2 regions of the Pelorhabdus rhamnosifermentans genome follow, and region 2 is predicted to be linked to the other one. Evidence: riboswitches for the same ligand, from Rfam matches in the RefSeq annotation. Region 2 holds a riboswitch; the other holds the start of a gene.

Region 1 (7,978 bases), on a different contig from region 2:
ATTCACAGTCGAATCATGAAAAAACTTCAACCAGGAGCAATTATTCTGATGCATCCTACGGAACCAACAAGTAAAGCCTTACCTGGCATTATTAAAGAATTACAAGAGAAGGGATATACGATTACAACTGTTTCCGATGCCATAAGTAGCAATTAACAGGCAGAATATAGCCTGTTTTTTTATATGCAGCTTGCTCTCTGCCCAGAATCATGGTAATATGTTTACATAACATTATACCGATCAACTGGAATGGAGATGAAAATGAAAAAACATTGTTTACCTATTGTCTTGTTTATACTAGTCAGTTTCATGACTACTTTATTTTTGCCTGCTACATCGGCTTATGCCTTTTCGTTACAAGATTTAGTAGGACAAGCCAGTGCTCCCACAGTCGATAAAAATTCCAGTGTGAATATTGTTGATGTATTTGTTGGATTATTGCTTGGTAAGTTGCTTGGTAAAAAGCTGGATTTACCTGCTGCGACATCGGGTGGTTCTGTGAGTTTGCCTGGCGGCTTAAAATCAACGGGTAACAAAGAAGTTGTGGGGTTCTATGCTGAGTGGTATGGAACAGACAAGGATTCTTATAACGATTTTAATCGTCATGTCGATCAAATTCAGACCATTGCACCTTTCTGGGCAACGCTTGCCGAAGATGGTACTGTCAGCGATCGGGGTGGTGATGATCATCAGTCCGTTGTTACTTTAGCGCATCAAAATCATCGCTCAGTCTATTTGCTTGTCAATAATGCCACAAAAGGCAATACAGATGTACCCATTGATACGCTACTCAACAGTCCAAAATTGCGGACAATTGCCATTGACAACTTAGAAGCTACGGTTAAGAAATATCATCTTGATGGTATCAATATTGATTTTGAAATGGTGCCAGCAAAAGACAGAGATAATTTATCGCTATTCATGAAGGAACTTTCTGCGCGGTTGAAACCACAGGGATTGATTGTATCCATGGATGTTTTTCCTAAAGAAAATGAAAATAATGATGTTTCTGTTGCTTATGATTATGCTAGTTTAGCTAACTATGTCGATAAAATTATGCTCATGACTTATGATAATCATGGTACATGGAGTGAAGCCGGCCCGATTGCTGATATTGGCTGGGATGAAAGGTGCGTTAACTATGCACTGCAGTTTATACCGAAAAACAAACTTTATTTAGGTATTGCCGGATATGGTTATGATTGGTCAAGTAAAGGTACGGAAAGCTTGGAGTACCCAGCGATTATGAACTTGGCGAAGCAATTCAGTAAGCCCATCGAGTGGGATGAACCCTCTAAATCACCGCATCTATCTTATACGGGAAATGATGGAATCAGTCATCAAGTGTGGTTTGAAAATAGTCAGAGCATTGGTTACAAAGTGGACTTAATGAACAAGTATGATCTTGGCGGTATCGCCTTGTGGAAGCTTGGTGAAGAAGATCCGGCCATCTGGTCTGTCATTCAAGGCAAACTTGGCAATAAGTAAATCGGATAACAAAATGTCAGGAGGATTCTAGTGACTAGTAATAAAATCATGATTGCTGTACTTGTTCTTATGCTCAGTTTTAACTTTCTTCTGCCTTTAACAGTCAGTTATGCTGCCCCCCTCGATAATCTTGCTCAGACCCTTACTGCTTCGACTGTTTCATCAAGTTCATCAGGTTCATCAGGTGGTGGGCTTATTAATACGATATTTAGCTTTCTTTTTGATAAAATTTTAGGCCCCCTTCTTCATCTCGGCAGTTCTTCGACTACAGGTAGCGTGCCGACAACCATTTCTCCTTCTGGTAGTTCTGCGAATCCGCCATCCAACGTTGATAGTGGGGGGCTGAAGGGCAAGGTGATTGTTGTTGATCCTGGTCATGGCGGAAGTAACCCTGGGGCTGTGGGCAATAATGTTCGGGAATCGGATATTAATTTAGCGGTGGCCTTAAAACTGCAAGATCAATTAACACAGGCAGGTGCCAAAGTCATTATGACACGTAGCTCCGATCACACCGTTGCTCCTGAAGGCAGTACACTTGGACAGGAACTCGCAGCTCGTGTAGAACAAGCAGAGTCGAATCATGCCGATCTTTTCATTAGTCTTCATTCTAATGAAAATAGTGATAACTCGATTCAAGGAGCCATGACGTTTTATAACAGTGCTCAGTCATCACCTGTGGCATTAATTGTACAAAATGCCTTGATTAGTGCTACGGGAGCGAATGATAAGGGGACGTCTCAGGCTAATTTTTATGTCATTCGCAGTACTTCCATGCCAAGTATTTTAGTGGAAATGGGTTTTGTATCGAATGGCCAAGAGGCAGTGAAATTAAACAGTAGCGATTATCAGAATAAAATTGCTTTAGGCATTCGTAAGGGTATTGTTCAATATTTTAGTCAAAAATAAATTGCAGTTTCTTAGGGGCTATGCCGATTATGAGGTCATAGTCCCTTTTTTATCTGTACTTTGAGAGCAGGATTTTCTATCTTATAATAGAAAACAATGAAAGCAAGAATGTTATTCTCACATACAAAGGAGCTACTATGTACCATAAATCTGTACTATCCAATGGCATACGTGTCGTGTCAGAACAAATGCCACAGCTTAAATCGGTTAGCTTGGGCATTTGGATTGGAACGGGTTCTCGTCATGAATCAGATTTCAATCACGGTATTTCACATTTTATTGAGCATCTTATTTTTAAGGGCACAACAAAACGCAATGCGAAAGAAATTGCTGAAGTCGTTGATGCTGTAGGCGGACAAATTAATGCTTTTACAGCCAAAGAATATACGTGCTTTTATATGAAAGTCCTAGATGCTCAGCTTGATTTTGCTGCCGAATTACTTGAAGACATGATTTTTCATTCGCGGTTTGCCACAGAAGATATCGAGAAAGAGCGCGAAGTAGTTTTGGAAGAGTTGCATATGTATGAAGATTCACCGGAAGAACTTGTTCATGATGTGCATGTTCAGCAACTTTGGTCCGGTCATCCCTTAGGACGTAATATTTTGGGTACGCGCGAGTCCATTGCCACCTTTGATCAAAAAATGCTGCTTGACTATTACCAGCATCGCTATCAGACAGAGAATATTGTTATTGCTGCTGCTGGAAACTTGACGCATGATGCACTTGTTGAATGTGCTCAGCGTTATTATGGCCACCTCCAAAAAGGTTTTATTGTGGATCATCCGCATGTTCCACTTCTAAAGCCGACAACGCATATCCGGCTTAAAGAGACAGAACAAGTCCATATGTGTCTCAGCACAGATAGTGTTGCTTTTGATTCCCCCGATATTTACGGTGTCTATGTGCTAAATAATATTTTGGGCGGATCGATGAGTTCACGCTTATTTCAATCCATACGAGAAGATAAGGGATTGGCTTATTCTGTCTATTCTTATCCGACGAATTATAGTGACAGCGGACTTTGGACGATTTATGCTGGTACTCGGCCAGGCAATGCGCAGCATGTATTGGATCTTATTTTAGAAAATCTCCGTAAAGTGCGTAGCGAAGGGATTTTACTCAAAGAGCTTACGAAAAGCAAAGAACAATTAAAAGGAACTTTATTACTTGGACTAGAGAGTTCTGGTAGTCGGATGTCGCGTATTGGCCGCAATGAATTAACAATGAAGCGATTTGTACCGCTCAATGAGGTTGTGAGTAAAATTAATGACGTGACAATCGAGCAGATTGAAGGTCTTATTGCGCACATGATGCGTAAGCAGACTTTGTCTTATACGGCGATTGGTCCCTTGAAAGAAAAGGATAGTAATAAAGTGATTGTTTTATAGAGGAGGAAGAACTATAATGAAAAAACGCGGCTTTGCTTGGATTGAGGCTTATGCCAAGCAAAATTTACCTTTACCGAAGCGCAACACAGCCCATAGCGCTGGCTATGATCTTGCCACAATCACCGAGGTGAGTCTAAAACCAAATGAAGTGACTCTTGTTCCAACAGGGCTGAAAGCCTATATGCAAAGCAATGAATATTTAGGTATTCATATTCGTTCATCGCTTGCTGTCAAAAAACACTTGTGTCTCGTTAATAGTCAAGGAATCGTTGATTCTGATTACTATAACAATCCTGATAATGAAGGTCATATTTTTGTAGCACTTTTCAATTTTGGAGCGGAAACGATTGTTTTATCGGCTCATACGCGGATTGCTCAAGGTATTTTCTATTCATTTTTACTTACTGACGATGATGATGCTACAGATAAGCGTCAAGGGGGATTTGGCAGTACGGGGCAATAATGCTATTATTTTTTCATAAATAATGAGTGCGTGCATAAGGTAATGATAGAATGGAGGAGAGGGGCTTATGCATGAGCTTATATTGCTGCTCATATTATGTCTGTTTTTTTCCTTATCCCTTCGGCTTAGAATCAAGGTTTTGCGTCAGTCGTCAGAATTGTCACAAACTCAGGCATCTCCTGTGTCGACCGCTCTTACAGATCTTGTATCGACGGCAGGCGGAATATATTTATCTCTTATTTTACTTGTATCATTTTTAAAAGTAGATGTTCCTGAGAAACTGACCTGTCTAGCTGTGTCTGTAGACCCGCTTGCCTTGATTTCACTCATTATTACGCTCATTCAACCCTTTGTCTTTTCCATCTTTTATAAAGATTAAGAAGGTGAATTTATGCGTTTGCATGATTTAACAGGTAAAGAAGTGATCAATTTAGCTGATGGTGCTCGAATTGGCATTATTGATGAATGCGAATTGGTTTTTGACGGAAAAAATGGTAAAATAGCTGCTTTATTATTACCGAACCGCTTGGATTTTTGGCGATTTTTTCATGAAAATCGCCCATCCTCCATTCCATGGCAAGCCATTAAACGCATTGGTCAAGATTTTATTTTAGTTGATTATGAACAAGGAAGTGAAAAAGGCTTACTTATGAGTTCTCGTCCGCTCAATGAATCAAATTAAATTTTAATGAATATTCATTGCTGATTTTGGAGAAATTATCTGAAGAACCCTATTCAATGATCATGAAAATAGAGGAGGCTTCAGAATGGAAAATAAACCATCCAATTCAGCACAATCCAACAATAACATTGCTTCTGCCTATAGTGCGGTACAATCATCTACTTCGAGTCAGACAGGTATGCAACAAGGGCAGATGGCGCCGCAATCTGCGGCTCCACAAGCAACCGCGACGAGTGCGAAAGCAACGCAACAAAGCGGCGGATCGGCAGCAACTGCAGTTAGCATGGTTGTCGCTTCATTTACGGAACGCCGTCAAGCAGATCAAGCTGTTAATCAACTGCGGCAACAAGGTTTTACAACAGAAGAAATTAATGTTGTAGCCAAAAAAGGCGCTCATAACACAGATGAATCAGATACAACCTACTATAACGATGATGTAACAGATGGTGCTGTAGCAGGCGGAACGCTTGGCGGCATTGGCGGACTGCTTGTAGGGGCAGGGGCCTTGGCCATTCCTGGCATTGGACCGATTGCGGCAGCTGGACCGATTGCAGCGGCTTTAAGCGGTGCAGTGGCAGGTGGTGTTGCTGGTGGATTAATTGATTATGGTATCCCTGCTGAAGACAGTAAACGTTATGAGGAAAAAGTGGCACGAGGCGAAATCGTGGCCATGGTTCGCACCGATAATAGCAAAGTAAGTCAAGCTTCGACAATTTTTACGCAAAATGGTGCCAATGAAGTCAAAACTCATGCTCTTGCTTAAGTCGGGTTTTCCCGACTTTTCAATTATTTAGCTTAATTGTTCTAAATTGATTGACATTTTGCATAGGAATAGTGTAAGATGTTGATAATTAAATAATTGCTTTATTGTCTATGATATAGAGGTGCAGGGAACATCAGTACTTTCAGGAAGAGTGGTATCTATGATCTGAAAGGAAAGGGTTCATTGCCGAAGTGTGCGTAAATACCAAATTTGCCATACTGGTTTTATACCGAACAGGTATGAGACTGTCACCAATGATTGTTTTGGTGGAGCGCTATGTTCAGCAGAGGCAAAAAACACAGTTCCTTGTGATTGTTGTTTTGTTGCTTTATAGTGTTTCGAAAAATAATCAGCCGGTGCATGTAACTGGCTGATTTTTTATTCTATGGAGGTGAATTATGAATAAAGTAAAGGTTATGGTAAGTGGTGCATGTGGACGCATGGGCCAAGAAGTTATGAGGGCAGTCCTTAATGACGATGCACTTGAATTAGTAGGCGCCGTGGATGTAAAAAATGCAGGAACAGATGTGGGTACAGTAATTGGAAAAGCTGCGGTTGGTATTAAAATTGGTACTGATCTCGTTGAGGTTATAAAAGCAAGTCATGCTGAAGTCATGGTCGATTTTACCAGTCCCAGTTCTGTTATGAAAAACATTCGCTTGGCTCTGCAGCAAGGCGTATGTCCTATCGTAGGAACAACTGGTCTTTCAACGCAAGATGTTGCAGAAGTAAAAGAATTATGTCAGAAATTACAAGGAAGGGCTTTGATTGCGCCTAATTTTGCCATTGGGGCCATTTTGCTCATGCAAATGTCCGTTCAGGCGGCCAAATATTTACCACATGTTGAAATTATTGAGCTTCATCACGATCAAAAATTGGATGCTCCGTCTGGAACGGCGCTGCGTACAGCTGAATTGATTGCTGAAGTACGTGGTACTCTGCGCCAAGGTCATCCTGATGAAAAAGAAAAGCTACCTGGTAGTCGGGGTGGGAATTTTGCAGGTATTCCTATACATAGTGTGCGTTTACCTGGTTATGTAGCCAACCAAGAAGTGATTTTTGGTGGCTTAGGTCAAACCTTGACGATTCGTCATGATTCCATTTCAAGGGAATCATTTATGCCTGGCGTAACGCTTGCTTGTCGCAAGGCATCCTCTATCCAGGGCCTTATGTGTGGACTGGAAAATCTTTTAGATTAATGCGATTGAACTGATAAACATAAATAAGAAGCATGATTAAATTTTGAGATGTGGAGAGTGACATGATGAAAAAATCCAATGTAGCTATTCTTGGTGCAACAGGCGCAGTGGGACAGGAGTTCTTAACATTAATTGAAGAACGTAAATTTCCTTTTGAGAACTTAAAATTATTAGCATCGAAACGTTCGGCTGGTAAAGAAATCGACTTTATGGGAAAAACTTATACCGTAGAAGAAGCCACAACAGAGTCTTTTAAAGATATTGATATTGCTTTGTTTGCCGGCGGATCAGCCAGTAAAACTTTTGCTCCAGCTGCTGTAAAAGCTGGCGCTGTTGTTATTGATAATTCTAGTGCTTTTCGTATGGACCCGAATGTGCCGCTCATTGTTCCAGAAGTCAATCCTGAAGCTATCGCTGCACATCAAGGTATTATTGCTAATCCGAATTGTTCCACCATTATTATGTTAATGGCCTTAAAACCAATTTATGATAAAGTGAAAATTAAAAGGATTGTTGTTTCGACTTATCAGGCAGTGTCTGGCGCAGGAAAAGAAGGCATCAACGAATTAACAGAACAAACGAAAGCTGTCCTAGAAAATCGCCCTGTCGAAGCGAATATTTTGCCTAGTGCATCACTACCAAAACATTATCAGATTGCTTTTAATATATTGCCTCATATTGATGTATTTGTTGAGGATGATTATACCAAGGAAGAAATGAAGATGGTACATGAAACACATAAGATTCTTAATGACTATACTATAGGGATAACAGCAACAACAGTTCGCGTTCCAGTGTATCGCAGCCATTCTGAATCCATTAATCTTGAACTCTCCGGTCCTCTTTCAGCAGCAGAAGCCAAAGAAGTACTCGCTCAGTTTCCCGGCGTCATTGTGGAAGATAATCCTGCTGAACAAATTTATCCTATGCCGCTCTTTACATCTAATAAGGATGAAGTATTTGTCGGTCGCGTAAGACCTGATAGATCCGTCCAACATGGTCTGAATCTTTGGGTAACAGGTGATCAGATTCGTAAAGGTGCTGCACTTAACGCGCTGCAAATTGCTGAGTATATGATTCAACATC
Region 2 (7,978 bases):
AAAGAGAATAATCATAAATTATTGCAAGCCCTTGCAGCCATGCCGGAAGCCAAGCGGACGGGACGATTTCGCTGCGTTCTTGCCTTAGTTGAATCAGGCGATCTTCATGGGTTCGTGTTGACGACGGAGGGTGTATGTGAAGGCGAGATTTTGCAGCAGCCAAGGGGAGAACATGGGTTTGGCTATGATCCGCTGTTTTTTATGCCTAAGCTGAATAAAACGTTGGCTGAAGTGACTGTTGAAGAAAAAAATCAGATCAGTCATCGTGGGCAGGCTCTTGGTAAACTTGTAGATAAACTTCAGGAGTATTTAAAATGAGAATTGGTATTATGAGTGATAGTCATGGTGATGTTGCGGCCATTCGACGAACATTGGCAGTTATTTCTCCTGTTGATTGTTGGCTTCATGCAGGTGATTATGCGCGTGATGCATTGTTTTTGGCTCAATTAGCGAAATTACCTGTTACGGCTGTAGCTGGGAATACGGACGGCATGCCAACAGCCAAGTGGGATGAATTTATCGAAGTAAGAGGCAAGAAGATTTGGTTAACTCATGGTCATCGTTATCAAGTAAAGAGTGGAATAAGGGAGCTTGCCTGGTGGGGCCATCAGTATGAGGTGCAGTTAGTTGTTTTTGGTCATACCCATGTGCCGCAAATTACGACAGATGGACAGCTGCTGTTAGTCAATCCAGGCAGTGTGGCTCTGCCTGGGATTGGGCGGAAACCGACGATTGCTTTAATCGATATTACGGCGACGGGACAGTTTAGGCCGCGTATTGTTGAAATTGATACAGCAAAAGTGACATAGACCATAAAACAGAGGCCATTGGACCTCTGTTTTGTATTAAAATGGAATTTTTATTTTTACCAAAATAAGTAAGGATGTGTGTCATGAATAAATTATCTTATTTACCTGAGGACTCTATTACTATTCATTACCCTGAAGCCGTCAAGTGGCGGCGTAAACTCCATCAAAATGCCCAAAGTGCCTGGCTGGAATTTTATGCTACGGCTTTTGTTGCTGAAAAACTTTCCGACTGGGGTTATGATCTTAAACTTGGCAGGGATATTATTGCGACTGATCATCAATTGCTTCCGCCTGATGAAGCGACATTGAAGCGGGAGTCCAAGCGGGCTATTGCAGCAGGTGCAATAGCAGACTATGTGGCCAAGGCAGCTGGCGGTTTTACTGGAGTTGTGGCTACAATTTTGGGACCAAAGCCTGGTCCGACTATCGGTTTTCGGTTTGATATTGACTCGAATGATGTGACTGAATCTACGAGTGACAACCATCGACCTTTTGTGGAAGGGTTCTTATCAAATGAGCAGGGATATGCTCATTTGTGCGGTCATGATGTCCATACAGCCATGGGATTATTATTAGCAAAGTATTTTAGTGATAATCGCGATAAAATTCAAGGTAAAATTAAGTTTATCTTCCAGCCTAATGAAGAAAATATGTCAGGTGCTTTGGCTATGGCCGAAAAAGGAGTCGTTGATGACTTAGACTATCTTTTTGGAGGACATGTGGGACTCAATATTACTCAAACGGGTCATATTGCCGTCAATGTGCACAGCTTTTTGGCACTTTCCCGATTTGAAGTCACCTTTTCCGGACGTTCCGCGCATGCTGCTGTTCGGCCTGAAGATGGAAAAAATGCCTTACTTGGTGCTTGTGCGGCTATTACGAATTTATATGCTATTGCTCGTCATAGCAGCGGGGCTTCACGGATTAATGTAGGTGTTGTTAAGGCTGGTGATTCCTGGAATGTTATTCCGGACAAAGCCTATTTTTGGTTGGAAACCCGGGGCGAAACGAATGAAATTAATGACTATATGGTGAAAAAAGCCAAAGAAGTGTTGGCTGGCGCGGCGAGTATGTATGATTTAGAATGTGACATCAAACCGGCTGCAACGGGATTAACAGGAAAAAATGATCCCGAACTCGTTGATTTGGCTACAACGGTTGCGGAAAAGTTGCCATCTGTTCTTAAGGTATGGCCCGAAGTTTCGCTTAATGCTTCAGAAGATTGTACTGTCTTTATGGACCGTGTGCAGTCACATGGTGGCAAAGCATTGTTTGCTGTTTATGGTACACCTACTTATGGAGGCCATCATCACTCACAATTTGATGTGGATGAACGCGTTATTCAAAATGGTGCGGAGTTTTTGTCTGCTTTGTATCATGAGATTATTCGGAGTCATGAAAGTTTATAATAGCAAAATAACAAAAAAAGCAGGAAATGTATCCTGCTTTTTTATTAACCTTTTTTATTTAATAGGAATTTGGTGTGGTTCGTGAAGTGACGGATCTTTTTTTGGTAAAGTAATGAGGAGTACGCCGTCATTGAATTCAGCGGAGATTTTATCTTCGTCAACATTATCAATGAAGAAGCTGCGTTGAAATTGGCCGAATTTGCGTTCACGTCGTACATAATTATCCTCATTCGTTTCCACAGTATCTTCACGTTTTGCTGAAATCGTTAAATAGCTGTCAGCATATTTTAAGGCAATGGCATCTTTTTTGATACCTGGTAAATCAGCCTCAATTTGATAAGCTTCTGTTGTTTCTTTGAGATCTGCGCGGAAAGAGGACCCGAATTGACTCAAGGGAGCAAAAAAGTCTTCATCAAAAAAGTTGTCAAGAAAATGACTGAAATAGTCACCCCGCTTTGTTGGTAATGAACTTCTGTTAAAAGGAACCATGTCAAACATAACCTTAACCTCCTTAAAATGTAGCTGTTTTTTTTACAATTAAAGTATAATATAAAGGTCAATAAAAGTCTAATTTTATAAAAGGTCAAATATAATAAATACTTGTTATTTAGGCCTAATATTCTAATTTAGATAACTATATCTAGTTCTTTTTTTACCGTAGTCGTCCAATCGTCTTTGTGATAAATGATGAAAAATAAGTTGACAAGGATAGGTAAAAAACTATATACTACAACATATATAATTCTATAATGATTTGTGATAGAGGCGCGGTTAGTGAAGAGTATGTTCTGGAGTGGTCAACGGTGAAGGGACAGAAAGGCACATCCGCCGAAACAATAATTTTTGACAAGGATTATTGTTGGTTAGGTTACTGAAAAAGTACTTGACTGTCATCCAAAAGGGGTGGAGTGCTATCTTGCAAAGCTTGGTAATTTGATGATAAGCGGTTGCGAGAATATCTCGCAGCCGTTTCTATTATTTTTAGTGATAATTTAGAGGAGGCAAGATCTATGTCTGTAAAAAAAGTACCATTTTCCCAGGCGAAAATTGAAGAAATCACTAAGTCCTTTCCTACACCGTTTCATATTTATGATGAGCAGGCTATTCGTGACAATGTTCGTCGCTTTCTTGACGCTTTTTCATGGGCACCTGCGTTTAAAGAATATTTTGCCGTAAAAGCTACACCGAATCCTGCCATTCTTGAAATACTTCGTCAAGAAGGTCTTGGTGGTGATTGCAGTTCTCTGGCTGAATTAATTTTATGTGAGAAAGCGGGTATTACGGGCGAAAATATTATGTTTACATCTAATAATACACCGGATGGCGAATTTCAAAAGGCCTGTGAGCTTGGAGCGATTATTAATTTAGATGACATTACGCATATTGAGTTTTTAGAAGAGCAGGTTGGTCTGCCGCAACTCATTTGTTTTCGCTATAATCCTGGACCGCTTGTCGAAAGCGGCAATAGTATTATCGGATATCCTGAAGAAGCAAAATATGGTTTGACGAAAGAACAAATTTTTGAAGCTTATAAGACCGTTCGTGATAAAGGCGTAAAACGTTTTGGTATTCATACCATGGTTGTGTCGAACGAACTTGATACGGCAGGACTGTTGGGAACAGCGAATATGATGTTTGATTTGGCTGTAGAAATTTATCAAAAACTAGGTATTAAATTGGAATTTATTAATTTGGGCGGCGGGATTGGAGTTCCTTACCAATTAGCTCAGCAGCCTGTTGATTTGGAATTTCTCGGTAAAGCGATTCAAGAGGCTTATGAACTAAAAATTAAGTCTGCGGGTCTTCATCCTTTAAAATTAATGATGGAATGTGGCCGTATGATTACAGGTCCTTATGGTTATCTTGTATCGCGAGTGATTCATGAAAAAAATATTTATAAGCACTATATTGGCTTAGATGCTTGTATGGCAAATTTAATGCGCCCCGCTCTTTATGGTTCTTACCACCACATCACAGTCATGGGTAAAGAAAACCAGCCTTGTGATCATGTTTATGATGTGACAGGATCTCTTTGCGAGAATAATGATAAATTTGCTATTGATCGTTCTTTACCACAGATTGAGATCGGTGACCTTGTTGTTATTCATGATGCTGGGGCTCATGGGCATTCGATGGGTTTTAATTATAATGGCAAGCTTCGTTCAGCTGAACTTCTGCTCCAAGCAGATGGCAGTGTGAAACAGATTCGTCGTGCTGAAACATTAAATGACTATTTTGCCACACTAGATTTTGATTGTGTCACTACGAATTTGGCTGCAGCAGCGAAAAAATAACATAGCTATTTGCATTAGAAAAAACCAGAAGGAAGCGCTGAGACTATTGCTTCCTTCTGGCTTTTTTCGCTGTACCTGCATTTGTCAAGTCAGCTAGAGATTATTCTTACTTACAATGATATTATATGCCGAAGAGTGGCGAAAAGTGTTAAACTTAGATTAAGTCATTGTTAAAATGGTTTTACTGTCAAATTGGAAGGGCGGGGCAAAGGTGTTAGAAAAAGTTGATTTGAAGAAGAAGCTGGTCAAAGAGGATTACAAAAAGGTAATTGATGAACTTCGCATGCATGTTGGAGCTTTGCAGCGGCAGGCCAAAGATTTAAACATTCCCGTCAGTATCGTATTTGAAGGCTGGAAGGCCGCTGGAAAGGGTACATTAATTAATGAACTTATCCAGTCACTTGACCCCCGTGGAGTTCAGGTGTTTGCCATTCATGAGCCGAATGATGAAGAGTCTGTCCGACCCTATTTTTGGCGGTTTTGGACGAAGATCCCTTCCAAGGGGCGTATGGCTATTTTTGATCGAAGTTGGTATCAGCGTGTGCTTGTGGAAAAAGTGGAGAAGCAAGCCACCGAGAAGGAATTGCATCATGCTTATCATGAAATTCCTTCTTTTGAGCGACAGCTTGTTGACGAAGGAATGATCGTCATCAAATTCTTTTTGCATATTAGTCGCAAAGAGCAGAAAGAACGTTTAGAAAAACTTTCTGCCAGTGAAGCAACCGCTTGGCGGGTAACGGAAGAAGACTGGACGCATCATCGTGATTATGATGCCTATCGTTGTGCTGTAGAAGAGATGATGGAAAAAACCGATTCGGATTTTGCTCCCTGGCTGATTGTTGAAGCGACAGATAAGCGTTTTGCTACAGTTAAAATTTTAACAGCTGTGGCACAAGCTTTGGAAGCAAGAATTACCAAAGTGTCTTCTAAAAAAGAGTCCACTCTATTGCCAAGTATCGCTTCGGCTGTGTCTTTAGTTGATCTTAAATCATTAAAAAGCTCATTGTTGAGTGAAGTGGATTTATCTGTTACTGTTTCCGCTGACGAATATCAAGAAAAGCTTAAGATGTATCAAAAACGTATTCGGGAAATAGAGTATATTATTTATAAGAAAAAAATGCCTGTCCTTGTTGTGCTTGAAGGTTGGGATGCCGCAGGAAAAGGGGGGGCTATCAGGCGCCTAGCACAAAATATGGATCCTCGTGGGTATACGGTCATTCCCATTTCGGCTCCGAATGATGAGGAACTGAATCATCATTATTTGTGGCGATTTTGGCGTGCCATGCCCAAGCAGGGGCATATTGCTATTTTTGATCGCAGTTGGTATGGTCGAGTTCTTGTAGAAAGGGTAGAGGGGTATTGTACAGAAGGAGAGTGGCGCCGCGCGTATCGTGAAATGAATGAAATGGAAGAACAGTGGATTCATTATGGCGGTACGATTGTGAAGCTTTGGCTACATATTGATCAAGATGAACAACAACGGCGTTTTACAGAACGTCTTTCAAATCCAGATAAGCAATGGAAAATTACAGGCGAAGATTGGCGAAATCGTGAAAAATGGGCACAATATGAAGAGGCAATAGATGAGATGTTTTTTCGAACGAGTACAACCTATGCTCCTTGGACGATTGTCGAAGCAAATTGCAAATCTTATGCACGGCTAAAGGTGTTGAAGACGATCATTAAAGACGTAGAAAAATTTCTTCAATAGAAGAGAATAATAAAAAAATTGTTAACTTTATTCGACAAGAAGCGTTCATATAAGATATAATCAAGTAGGTAGATTTTGAGGGGGGACAACAATGGGATTGCGACTCAAACCCAGTGACGAAGCGTTTTATCAATATATTTCTGAATTAACGGCAATTGTTCGAGAGAGTGCCGATTTGCTGTTTGAAGCGATGAATGAACCGGCAAATGTGGAGGAATTATTTACAAAGGTCGATGTGCTTGAAAAAGATGCAGATAAAATCACGGATAAAATTATTAGTCGTTTAAATGATACTTTTATTACACCCCTTGATCGTGAAGATATTTACGCATTAGCACAAAAAATTGATGATGTTATTGATGGCGTTCAAGGCATTGCCGAGCGCATGACACTTTACAATGCAGGTGCGGCTTCTGCTGGGGCGATAGAACTTGCATCACTCGTCGTAAAGAGTGCTCGACAATTGGAAAAGGCCTGTTCCTATTTACCTGATATGAAAAAGAAGCGTCTGAAGCTTGAGGCGCGTTGTGCCCGGATTGTTGATACTGAATCCAAGGGTGACCGTTTGTATCGTCAGGAAATGGCCAAGCTCTTTCGCGAGTGCAAGGATCCGATTGAATTAATTAAATGGAAAGAGATTTTAATGCTGCTTGAAGATGCGTTAGATGACTGCGAAGGTGTTGCTGATCTACTCAAGGGAGTTCTGCTAAAATATGCCTGATATGTCGATTGTCTTTGTTGTTGTTGCTTTTGCACTTGTTTTTGATTATATTAACGGATTTCATGATACAGCCAATGCCATTGCTACATCTGTTTCTACGCGGGCGCTTGCGCCAAGTCAGGCTATTTTAATGTCAGCTGTTTTAAATTTTGGCGGTGCTATGTTTAGTACAGGTGTGGCCAAAACAATTGGCGGCGATATTGTTCGTTCAGCTGCAGTTGTTACTCAGCCTATGATTGTTACGGCTTTGGCAGCAGCAATTATTTGGAATCTTGTTACTTGGTGGTATGCTATTCCTAGTAGTTCTTCACATGCCTTAATTGGCGGATTAATGGGATCTGTTTTAGTGAGTGTTGGACCTAGTAATTTGAATTTTGCAGGAATTGAGAAGATTGTTCTTTCATTGGTGCTGTCCCCTATTGTGGCTCTTATTACAGGTTATGCTATTATGATACTTATGCTATGGGGATTTGGGCGTTTTTCGCCTTCAAAGCTTAATACGGGTTTTAAACGGATGCAACTGATTTCGGCAGGCCTCATGTCTTTTTCTCATGGGTCTAATGATGCTCAGAAATCTATGGGCATCATTACCTTAGCCTTGCTTAGCGCTGGCTATATACCCGCTTTAGAAGTTCCTACATGGGTGAAACTTGTTTGTGCAACTGCTATGGCTTCTGGTACGGCTATTGGTGGTTGGAAAATTATTAAAACTATGGGCGGTCGAATTTTTAAAATGGAGCCGATTAACGGGTTTTCTGCCGATCTTAACTCAGCGACAGTCATTTTTTCTTCGACGTTATTGAATTTACCTGTTAGTACAACTCATGTTGTGGCAGGATCAATCATGGGAGTGGGTTCAGCCAAACGCATTCACGCCGTTCGTTGGACTGTGGCTAGGCAAATGCTGGTGGCTTGGGTTCTAACTATTCCGCTAAGCGCTCTAACAAGCGCTTGTATTTATCAGCTTGTGATGATTATGTGGCCTTAATGGGTACCGTTAAAAAAGATTTGTATAGTGAAATGAAAATTTTCTG

Evidence for each region. Region 2 has a riboswitch for lysine ahead of lysA (diaminopimelate decarboxylase). Riboswitches for the same ligand answer to the same signal wherever they lie in the genome.
Region 1: linked by a shared signal. The riboswitch ahead of dapB (4-hydroxy-tetrahydrodipicolinate reductase) and the one ahead of lysA (diaminopimelate decarboxylase) in region 2 are both predicted to bind lysine.

What each region holds. Positions count from the first base shown of each region.
Region 1 covers NZ_JAHGVE010000012.1:63,220-71,197, reverse strand. Annotated here, with positions in the region: gene Ga0466249_RS14935 (polysaccharide deacetylase family protein) at 1-156, shown strand, start outside; gene Ga0466249_RS14930 (glycosyl hydrolase family 18 protein) at 262-1,488, shown strand; gene Ga0466249_RS14925 (N-acetylmuramoyl-L-alanine amidase family protein) at 1,519-2,394, shown strand; gene Ga0466249_RS14920 (M16 family metallopeptidase) at 2,532-3,785, shown strand; gene dut (dUTP diphosphatase) at 3,802-4,248, shown strand; gene Ga0466249_RS14910 (hypothetical protein) at 4,316-4,627, shown strand; gene Ga0466249_RS14905 (YlmC/YmxH family sporulation protein) at 4,640-4,930, shown strand; gene Ga0466249_RS14900 (general stress protein) at 5,016-5,693, shown strand; lysine riboswitch at 5,802-5,978, shown strand; gene dapB (4-hydroxy-tetrahydrodipicolinate reductase) at 6,092-6,892, shown strand; gene Ga0466249_RS14890 (aspartate-semialdehyde dehydrogenase) at 6,958-7,978, shown strand, end outside.
Region 2 covers NZ_JAHGVE010000026.1:32,636-40,613, forward strand. Annotated here, with positions in the region: gene Ga0466249_RS21430 (XTP/dITP diphosphatase) at 1-318, shown strand, start outside; gene Ga0466249_RS21435 (metallophosphoesterase) at 315-809, shown strand; gene Ga0466249_RS21440 (amidohydrolase) at 893-2,218, shown strand; gene hsp18 (heat shock protein Hsp18) at 2,273-2,716, opposite strand; lysine riboswitch at 2,971-3,140, shown strand; gene lysA (diaminopimelate decarboxylase) at 3,229-4,512, shown strand; gene Ga0466249_RS21455 (phosphate--AMP phosphotransferase) at 4,724-6,223, shown strand; gene Ga0466249_RS21460 (DUF47 domain-containing protein) at 6,315-6,944, shown strand; gene Ga0466249_RS21465 (inorganic phosphate transporter) at 6,937-7,932, shown strand.